4 regions of the Romboutsia sp. 1001713B170207_170306_H8 genome follow, and region 1 is predicted to be linked to each of the others. Evidence: riboswitches for the same ligand, from Rfam matches in the RefSeq annotation. Region 1 holds a riboswitch; each other region holds the start of a gene.
What was found. A riboswitch is a leader RNA that binds a small molecule or an ion and turns the genes downstream of it on or off. The one in region 1 is predicted to bind S-adenosylmethionine.
Positions count from the first base shown of each region.

Region 2: it holds a riboswitch for S-adenosylmethionine, as region 1 does, so the genes downstream of both, metK (methionine adenosyltransferase) here and I2A66_RS12255 (MetQ/NlpA family ABC transporter substrate-binding protein) in region 1, are expected to answer to the same signal.
Region 3: it holds a riboswitch for S-adenosylmethionine, as region 1 does, so the genes downstream of both, I2A66_RS07850 (methionine ABC transporter ATP-binding protein) here and I2A66_RS12255 (MetQ/NlpA family ABC transporter substrate-binding protein) in region 1, are expected to answer to the same signal.
Region 4: it holds a riboswitch for S-adenosylmethionine, as region 1 does, so the genes downstream of both, I2A66_RS07185 (O-acetylhomoserine aminocarboxypropyltransferase/cysteine synthase family protein) here and I2A66_RS12255 (MetQ/NlpA family ABC transporter substrate-binding protein) in region 1, are expected to answer to the same signal.

Region 1 covers NZ_JADNAX010000006.1:61,741-63,949, reverse strand. The annotation lists gene I2A66_RS12260 (methionine gamma-lyase family protein) at 1-127, shown strand, start outside; gene I2A66_RS12255 (MetQ/NlpA family ABC transporter substrate-binding protein) at 190-1,017, opposite strand; SAM riboswitch class I at 1,102-1,207, opposite strand; gene nifV (homocitrate synthase) at 1,534-2,209, shown strand, end outside.
Region 2 covers NZ_JADNAX010000007.1:11,991-14,199, forward strand. The annotation lists gene yyaC (spore protease YyaC) at 100-609, opposite strand; SAM riboswitch class I at 916-1,025, shown strand; gene metK (methionine adenosyltransferase) at 1,182-2,209, shown strand, end outside.
Region 3 covers NZ_JADNAX010000003.1:168,807-171,015, reverse strand. The annotation lists gene I2A66_RS07855 (hypothetical protein) at 1-591, shown strand, start outside; SAM riboswitch class I at 689-795, shown strand; gene I2A66_RS07850 (methionine ABC transporter ATP-binding protein) at 879-1,850, shown strand; gene I2A66_RS07845 (methionine ABC transporter permease) at 1,837-2,209, shown strand, end outside.
Region 4 covers NZ_JADNAX010000003.1:32,608-34,816, forward strand. The annotation lists gene I2A66_RS07185 (O-acetylhomoserine aminocarboxypropyltransferase/cysteine synthase family protein) at 1-933, opposite strand, end outside; SAM riboswitch class I at 1,013-1,120, opposite strand; gene metA (homoserine O-acetyltransferase MetA) at 1,206-2,144, opposite strand.

The DNA of each region.
Region 1 (2,209 bases):
ATTAAGTGCAGATGCTCCTATAAGACCTCCATATAATGTATACTTCCAAGGTGGACTTACATTTGATCATTCTAAGATGGGTACATTAAAAGCAATTCAGTCTATGAAAAAAGCGAAAAATAAATAATAAATTATATAAAATAGCTCCTATTATGTTAAATAACATGTAGGAGCTATTTTTAGTTATATTTAAAATGTAGGAATTATTATACCTTTATAATGTTCTTTTAAGAAGCTTCTAGACTCATCAGATGTTAAAATCTTTTTTAATATTTCTATTTTTTCACTATTTAAGTCTTCAGTTCTGCATGCTAATACATTTTCGTATGTACCGTCTATTTCTGGAGAGTATATACTTTGTTTATTTGCATCTAATCCGGCAGCAGCAGCAAAATTACCATTTATGAATGCAGCATCTACATCTTGTAATAATGAAGGCAATTGACTAGCGTCAGCTTCTATAAATTCTATATTTCTTTTATTCTCAATTATATCTTTTGCAGAAGATAGTTCTACACCTTCCTTTAATTTTATTACTCCTTCATCTTCTAATATTTTTAAGGCTCTAGATCCATTTGTTGGATCATTAGGTATTGCAAACTTATCTCCAGATTTTAATTCATCAAAAGATTTTATTTTATTTGAGTATGCTTGTAGAGGAACTTCATATAGTCCTACCACATCTGTTAAATCATATCCTTGCTTTTCTATAGATTCATTTAAATATGGTCTATGTTGGAATAAATTAGCGTCAATCTCACTATCAGCTAATGCTGTATTTGGAGTAGTATAGTCATTAAATGTTACTATTTCAAGTTCATAACCTTCTTTTTCTACTTCAGATTTTAGATGTTCAAATAATTCTGTACCTGGAACTTGCATAGCGCCAACAGCTATTGTTTTATCATTTTTACTTGATACATTACTTTTAGTTGAACACCCTACAGCTGAGATACCTAGTGTTAAAGATAACACGACTCCTAATAATTTCTTGTTAAATAATTTTTTAAGTTTCATATAAGATCCCCCTTAAGTTTATTATGAAATAAGCCTAAAAAATATAAAAAATCCTGAGTATAAACTCAGGTTAACTTCAGTTTATACTTATCTTCCAGCTATGTGCTGCAGGATTTAGCACCATGTATATAAGAAATATACTGGTTGCCGGGTTTCAAAGGGCCAGTCCCTCCACCTCTCTTGATAAGGCTTATTTAATTTATATTTATATTAATATAAATTAATCAAATTGTAAATAACTTTTTAGATTTTTCTGAATATAAATTAAATTTGATGAAATTTTGAGCTATAAGATATATTAATAAATAAAATTTTATTGAATATGAAATATGTATATAAAAACTTTCATTTTTGATTAATTTAATAAATATTATAAAATTAATGCAACATTGAAAAATAACGAATATAATATATAAAAAGATTTAAAATCTAACTTATAAAAATAATAAAATGAAATTTATTAAATAAATTATGCAGCTAGTATAAAATTTAATGATATAAATAAGGGGGGATTTTATGTGTGTTATTGACAAAAAACATTCTAAGGGAGTAAGTATAGTTGATACAACATTAAGAGATGGAGAGCAAACAGCAGGTGTAGTTTTTGCTAATCATGAAAAAATAGCAATTGCAGAAATGTTAAGTGATTTAGGTATAAATCAATTAGAAGTAGGAATACCTGCTATGGGTGGAGATGAGAAAGAAGTGATAAAGTCTATATGTAAAAGAAACTTAAAACCCAGTATTATGGCATGGAATAGAGCAGTGATTACAGATCTAGAAAATTCTATAGATTGTGGTGTAGATGCAGTTGCTATTTCTGTATCAGTATCTGATATACACATACAACATAAGTTAAAAACTTCGAGAGAATGGGTTTTAGAAAATATGGTAAAAGCAGTAGAATTTGCAAAGCAAAATGGATTATATGTTTCTGTTAATGGTGAAGATGCATCTAGAGCAGATTTTGATTTTTTAGTTAAATTTATAGAATTAGCAAAGCAAGCTGGAGCTAATAGATTTAGATATTGTGATACTGTAGGTGTAATGGAACCATTTGCCATAAAAGATATTATATTTGGATTATACAATAAAACTAAGTTTGATATAGAAATGCATACACATAATGATTTTGGAATGGCTACGGCTAATGCAATAGCGGGTGTTCTTGGAGGTGCTAATCATATTGGTG
Region 2 (2,209 bases), on a different contig from region 1:
TTATTTTAAGATTATTAAGATATAAAAAATGAACTCTAGAAATAAACTAGAGTTCATTTTTTATTATATAATTTTAAGTATATTGATACCGGTTACTTTTTAAGTAGCAAGAAGTAAAGAAAGAGCTATAGTTTCTGATAGTTCTAAGACAAAGCTAAGACGAACATTATTAAATGAAAATCTATTGCTTTCATCAATCTTATCTACTATACCTACTATTGAGTAACTTCCAACTTGAGGTAGTTTTTTACCAACACCTTTTCCAGGTAAAATAGGACCTTTTCTAATTTGTATATTACCTATACTATTTTTAGCTCCTAGGCAAGCATCTATAGCTAGAAACTCTCCTTTAGGATGAAGATTTTTTATTTCTTCAATTGACTCGTATATATTTAAAGCATGAATAGGATTATCTAAAGTACCGTAAACAGGGTATTTAAAATCGCTATTTTTTAGCATAGTTCCAACTAAAGGGCCAAGAGCATCACCTATAGCCCTATCTGTTCCTATACAAATAACAATAGTATTTTCGTTTATAATATCTTTTAGTATTAAGCTTAACACTTGAGCTACATTTTCTTTTTTATAATTTACTTTAGCTAAATACATAGGAACACCTCCTTCAAAAATATATGAATATATAATCTAAAAAATGCCTAACCTTAAGTTTTAATAACGCATCATATTATAATATAAAAGTAAATTTTAAATAATTACCCCTACTATATATTATATAGATAAAATCACAAAAACTTGTTATTTTTAAATAACAATTACTGACATATAAAACTATATATCCTTGACATTAAATTAAAAAAATAGTAATATATATCTAAAGTTAATAATTAAAATAAAAAAAGAAAATATTATTAATAAGGATAAAAACGACTCATAATAAATATGAAAATATTTATTACCTTATCAAGAGAGGCTGAGGGATAGGCCCTATGAAGCCCGGCAACCGCCCCAAAAGGGAAAAGGTGCTAATTCCTACAAGATTTTTTATAAGTCTTGAAAGATGAGGTTAGTTAATTAGTACATTAAATGTGTAATGATTAACCTCTTCTTGTATAAGGAGAGGTTTTTTTAATTGAAAAGATTAATAGTTCAATTAATATAAACCCCTACAATTTATACAAAATAAAAAAATATAATTTATTAAATTAAAGGGAGGATATAAAATGGCAAGACATTTATTTACATCAGAATCAGTTACAGAAGGGCATCCAGATAAGATCTGTGATCAAATATCAGATGCAATACTAGATGCATTATTAGAAAAGGACCCATTATCAAGAGTAGCTTGTGAAACAACTGTTACAACAGGTTTAGTTTTAGTTGCGGGTGAAATAACTACATCAGCATATGTTGATATTCCAAAATTAGTAAGAAGTACAGTAGAAGAAATAGGATATACAAGAGCTAAATTTGGATTTGACTGCAATACTTGTGCTGTAATTACATCTATAGATGAGCAATCAGGAGATATAGCTATGGGTGTTGATGAAGCTTTAGAAAATAAGGTTGGAGAAGTTACAGAAGAGGAAATTGAAAATGTTGGTGCAGGAGATCAGGGAATAATGTTCGGTTTTGCATGTAATGAAACTGAAGAATTAATGCCACTACCAATATCATTAGCACATAAATTAGCTAGAAGATTAACTGAAGTTAGAAAATCTGGATTACTAGATTACTTAAGACCTGATGGTAAAACTCAAGTTACAGTTGAATATGATGGAACTAAAGCTATTAGAGTTCATACAGTTCTTATATCTACTCAACATTCAGAAGATATAGATAATGATACAATAAGAAGAGATTTAATAGAGCATGTAATTAAACATGTTATACCAGCTGAATTACTTGATGAAGAAACTATGATATATATAAACCCAACAGGAAGATTCGTTATAGGAGGTCCTCAAGGGGATACAGGTCTTACTGGTAGAAAAATAATAATAGATACTTATGGAGGATATTCTAGACATGGTGGTGGAGCATTCTCAGGAAAAGATCCAACTAAAGTTGATAGATCAGCAGCTTATGCTGCAAGATATGTTGCTAAAAATATAGTAGCAGCAGGACTTGCTGAAAAGTGTGAGATAGAGTTAGCATATGCTATAGGTGTTGCTAAGCCTTTATCAATATTTATAGATACATTTGGTACTGGAAAAGTTTCAGAAGAAGCATTAGTTGAATTGGTAAATAA
Region 3 (2,209 bases), on a different contig from region 1:
TTATCAGTAGGATCAGTTGGTTGTACTAATAAAAAGGGTGAAACTACAACAGATAATAACACTAATACAACACAAAATAGCACTACAACACAAGATAATGGGTATTTAAATACAGAGTATGCAAATACTTACTCTGGTCTTTACACTAATAATATATCTCCTTTAAATAATTATGCAATGTATAGTAGTGTAGATGAAGTAAATAACGCTTATAAAACTAAAGAATACCCTGGTAATGAAAAATATTTATCAGAAGTAAAAGCAGCGTATCAAGATAGTAAAGAAAAATTACAAGCTTTTGTTAATGGATTAAAAAATGATGCAAAAACTGATGATGCAAAATTAAAAGAAGCAAATCAAGAGCTTATAGATGAAGGTGAAGATTTAATAGAAGAAATAGATGAAAAAATAAGTAGATTAGATACAATTCCTAAAGATGCATACAATAAGAGCCAAGATGAATTTATTAAATTAGTTGATGATACAACTAAAGTTGAAAATGATGTTAGATCTGAGTTTGATAAAATGATAAAAGATATGAATAATATGTTAGGAATAGATACTACATCTAATAATGGAAAAAACAAATAGTCTAAAAAGTGTGCAAAATAAAAATATTCAGAAAATATATTGACATATGGAAAAAAAACTATAATATATAAATCATAGAAGTACAAAATAAAATAATTCCTTATCAAGAGAGGTGGAGGGACTGGCCCGATGAAACCCAGCAACCAGTATATTTTATATACAAGGTGCTAAATCCTGCAATTCATAAGAATTGAAAGATGAGTATAAACTGCTTACAAAAGCCTGAGTTTATACTCAGGCTTTTTAAATTTAAAGCGTTAATTGAATTATATTTGGGAGGAGTAAATATGATAAGCATTAAAAATGTAAACAAATATTATGGTGATACTAAGGTTTTGAATAATGTTAATATGGAAATTAAAAATGGGGAAATTTTTGGAATTATTGGCCATAGTGGAGCTGGAAAGTCAACGCTGCTTAGATGTATAAATGGCTTAGAGGACTATCAAGAAGGTTGCGTACTTGTAGGAGAGAAAGAAGTCAAATCATTAAAAGGAGAGGGACTTAGATTACTTAGAAAAGATTTAGGAATGATATTTCAACACTTTTCACTATTAGAAAGAAAGACGGTATTTGAAAATGTAGCCTTACCATTAGAATGTTTTAAATATTCTAAGAAAGAAAAAGAAGAAAGAGTAAAGGAATTATTAGACCTAGTAGGTTTAAGTGATAAAAGTAATATTAAACCAAGAAACTTAAGTGGAGGTCAAAAGCAAAGAGTAGCAATAGCAAGAGCATTAGCATTAAATCCAAAGGTTCTTCTTTGTGATGAAGCAACTTCAGCATTAGACCCAAATACTACAAAATCAATACTTAGTTTATTACAAGATATAAATAAAAAGTTTGGAATAACAATTATTATGGTAACTCACCAAATGGAAGTTATAAAGCAAATATGCACAAGAGTAGCAATAATGGAAGATGGTGAAGTTTTAGATATAAATGAAACAGAAGAAGTTTTTTTTAATGATAGTAAAGCACTTAGTAAGTTAATTGGGGAAGAAAATATAATTTTACCAAAAGGAACTAATATAAAAATATTATTCCCTAAAAATGTTTCTAACAGTTGTGTCATAACAAGTATGGCTAGAAATTTAGATATAGATTTCTCAATCGTATTTGGAAGGTTAGAGAAATTCAGAGATGAAATATTAGGGTCATTAATTATAAATGTATCTTCAGAATATGGAGATAGAGTTAAAGCATACTTAGAAAGTGAAGGGCTAAGATGGGAGGAGATAAACAATGAATCAAACTAGTTTAAGTACATTTTTAACAGAAATTTTAGGAGAAGCGCTCTTAGAAACATTATACATGATATTAGTACCAACAATACTTGCAACAATAATTGGATTTATATTAGCAATAACATTAGTTGTAACAAAGCCAAATGGATTAAAGCCTTGTAGTTTAATATATAAAGTATTAGGATTTATAGTTAATATTTTTAGAAGTTTCCCATTTATTATACTTATAGTTGCTTTAATTCCATTTACAAGACTAATAGTTGGCACATCAATAGGAGAAGAAGCTGCAATAGTTCCTATAACTGTTGGTGCAGCTCCATTTATAGCTAGAATAATAGAGAGTGCATTAAATGAAGTTGATTATGGATTAA
Region 4 (2,209 bases), on a different contig from region 1:
ATTAATTAGATATTCTGTTATTTTTTTAGTATTACTAACATGTCTATCAAGTCTTAGTGATAAGGTTTCAAGCCCCTGTAATAATAAAAATGAATTAAATGGACTTATACAAGCACCTGTATCCCTTAAAAGTTGGACTCTTAATTTAGTAATGTAGGCTGCTTTACCTGCATCTTTTGTGTAGCTCATACCATGATAACTTGAATCTGGCTCCACAAGGACATCAAATTTACCACTACCTTCCCAATCAAAATTCCCAGAATCAATTACAACCCCTCCTATAGACGTTCCATGACCACCTATAAACTTTGTAGCTGAGTGAACTACTATATCTGCACCAAATTCAAAGGGCTTAACTAAATATGGTGTTCCAAAAGTATTATCAACTATAAGTGGTATATTATTTTCATGTGCAATTTTTGCAATAGCTTCTATATCCGCTATATTTATTACCGGATTACCTATAGTTTCAATGTATAAAGCTTTAGTATTTTCATTAATAGCATGCTTAAAATTTTCAGGATTATCGCAGTCTACAAATGTGGTCTTGATTCCAAGTCTTGGCAGCGTTGTAGAAAATAAGTTAAAAGTACCTCCATATAAAGTTCCTGCTGATACTATTTCATCTCCTGATCCTAATATATTTAAAATAGCATAAGTTATAGCTGCTGAACCTGATGCTACCGCAACTGCACCTACTCCGCCTTCTAATAGTGCCATTCTTTGTTCAAAAACATCTGTTGTTGGATTCATAATCCTTGTATAAATATTACCTTCTTCTTTAAGTGAAAATAAGTTTGCTCCGTGTTCAACACTGTTAAATACATAAGATGTAGTTTGATATATTGGCACAGCTCTAGAACCTGTTGTTGGATCTGGATTTTGTCCTCCGTGAACTTGTATTGTATCAAATCCTAATTTTCTATTTCCCATTCTTAATGCCCCCTATAATATATAAAAAAAATAATAAAACCCTCTTTTATAAAAGAGGGCCTAATTTCCAAAGCATACTCTCTTATCTTTCTTATGAATAATACATAAGTAGGAATTAGCACCATATATTTTTAATACTGGTTGCTGGGTTTCATAGGGCCTATCCCTCCACCTCTCTAAATAAGATTTCATTTAAGTTTATTTAATTAAGTATATTGTATTTTACATTATATCATCATGCAACAAACTTATTTATTTTATTTATATAAAATTTATTTTACTTTAACCAAATTAATTCCTATGTCATTAATATTATAAGGTGTATCTTGATATACACAGTAGTTTAGCCAATTTCCAAATACTATATTAGCACTTTCCCTCCAATTAACTCTAGGTATAGAGTTTACATCGTCATTTTCAAAGTAGTACATAGGAATTTCTATTTCAAGACCTTTATTTAAATCTCTAAAGTATTCATTTTTTAAAGTATCTCTATCATACTCTAAATGACCCGTTATAAATATTTGCCTTCTATCATTACTTGCTACTATAAATACTCCAGCTTCCTCAGATTCTGACAATATATCTAATTCTTTTATATTTTCTATATCTTCTCTTTTTATTGATGTGTGTCTTGAGTGTGGAGCATAAAATATATCATTTAATCCTCTTGTCAAATTTTCATACTGGCAGTTATTCCAATGTTTATATACTCCAAATAATTTTTTATCTAAAGTATATTTTTCAATATTATAATGATAGTAAAGTGCAGCTTGAGCCCCCCAACATATATGCATTGTTGAAAATACATTGCTCTTAGTCCACTCCATTATTTCTTTTAACTCATCCCAATATTCAACATCTTCAAATTCCATTTTCTCTACTGGTGCTCCAGTTATAATTAGCCCATCAAACTTTTGATCTTTTACATCATCTATATATCTATAAAATTTTTCTAAGTGTTCTATTGGTGTATGGCTACACTTATAAGTTCTAGTTTGAAGTAATGTTATTTCTACTTGAAGTGGTGTATTTGATAAATACCTTAAAAGTTGATTTTCTGCTTGAATTTTTATAGGCATAAGATTTAATATTCCTATTTTTAAAGGCCTAATGTCTTGTGTGTTAGCCCTTTGTGTATTCATTACAAATATATTTTCATTTGATAGAACTTCAAATGCTGGTAGTTCTTTTGGTATTCTTATTGGCATATAAGCCTTCCCCCTTTTTTATCTCTAGTTTCCTAAGCTCATTTGAATTAAATTATAGCATAAAA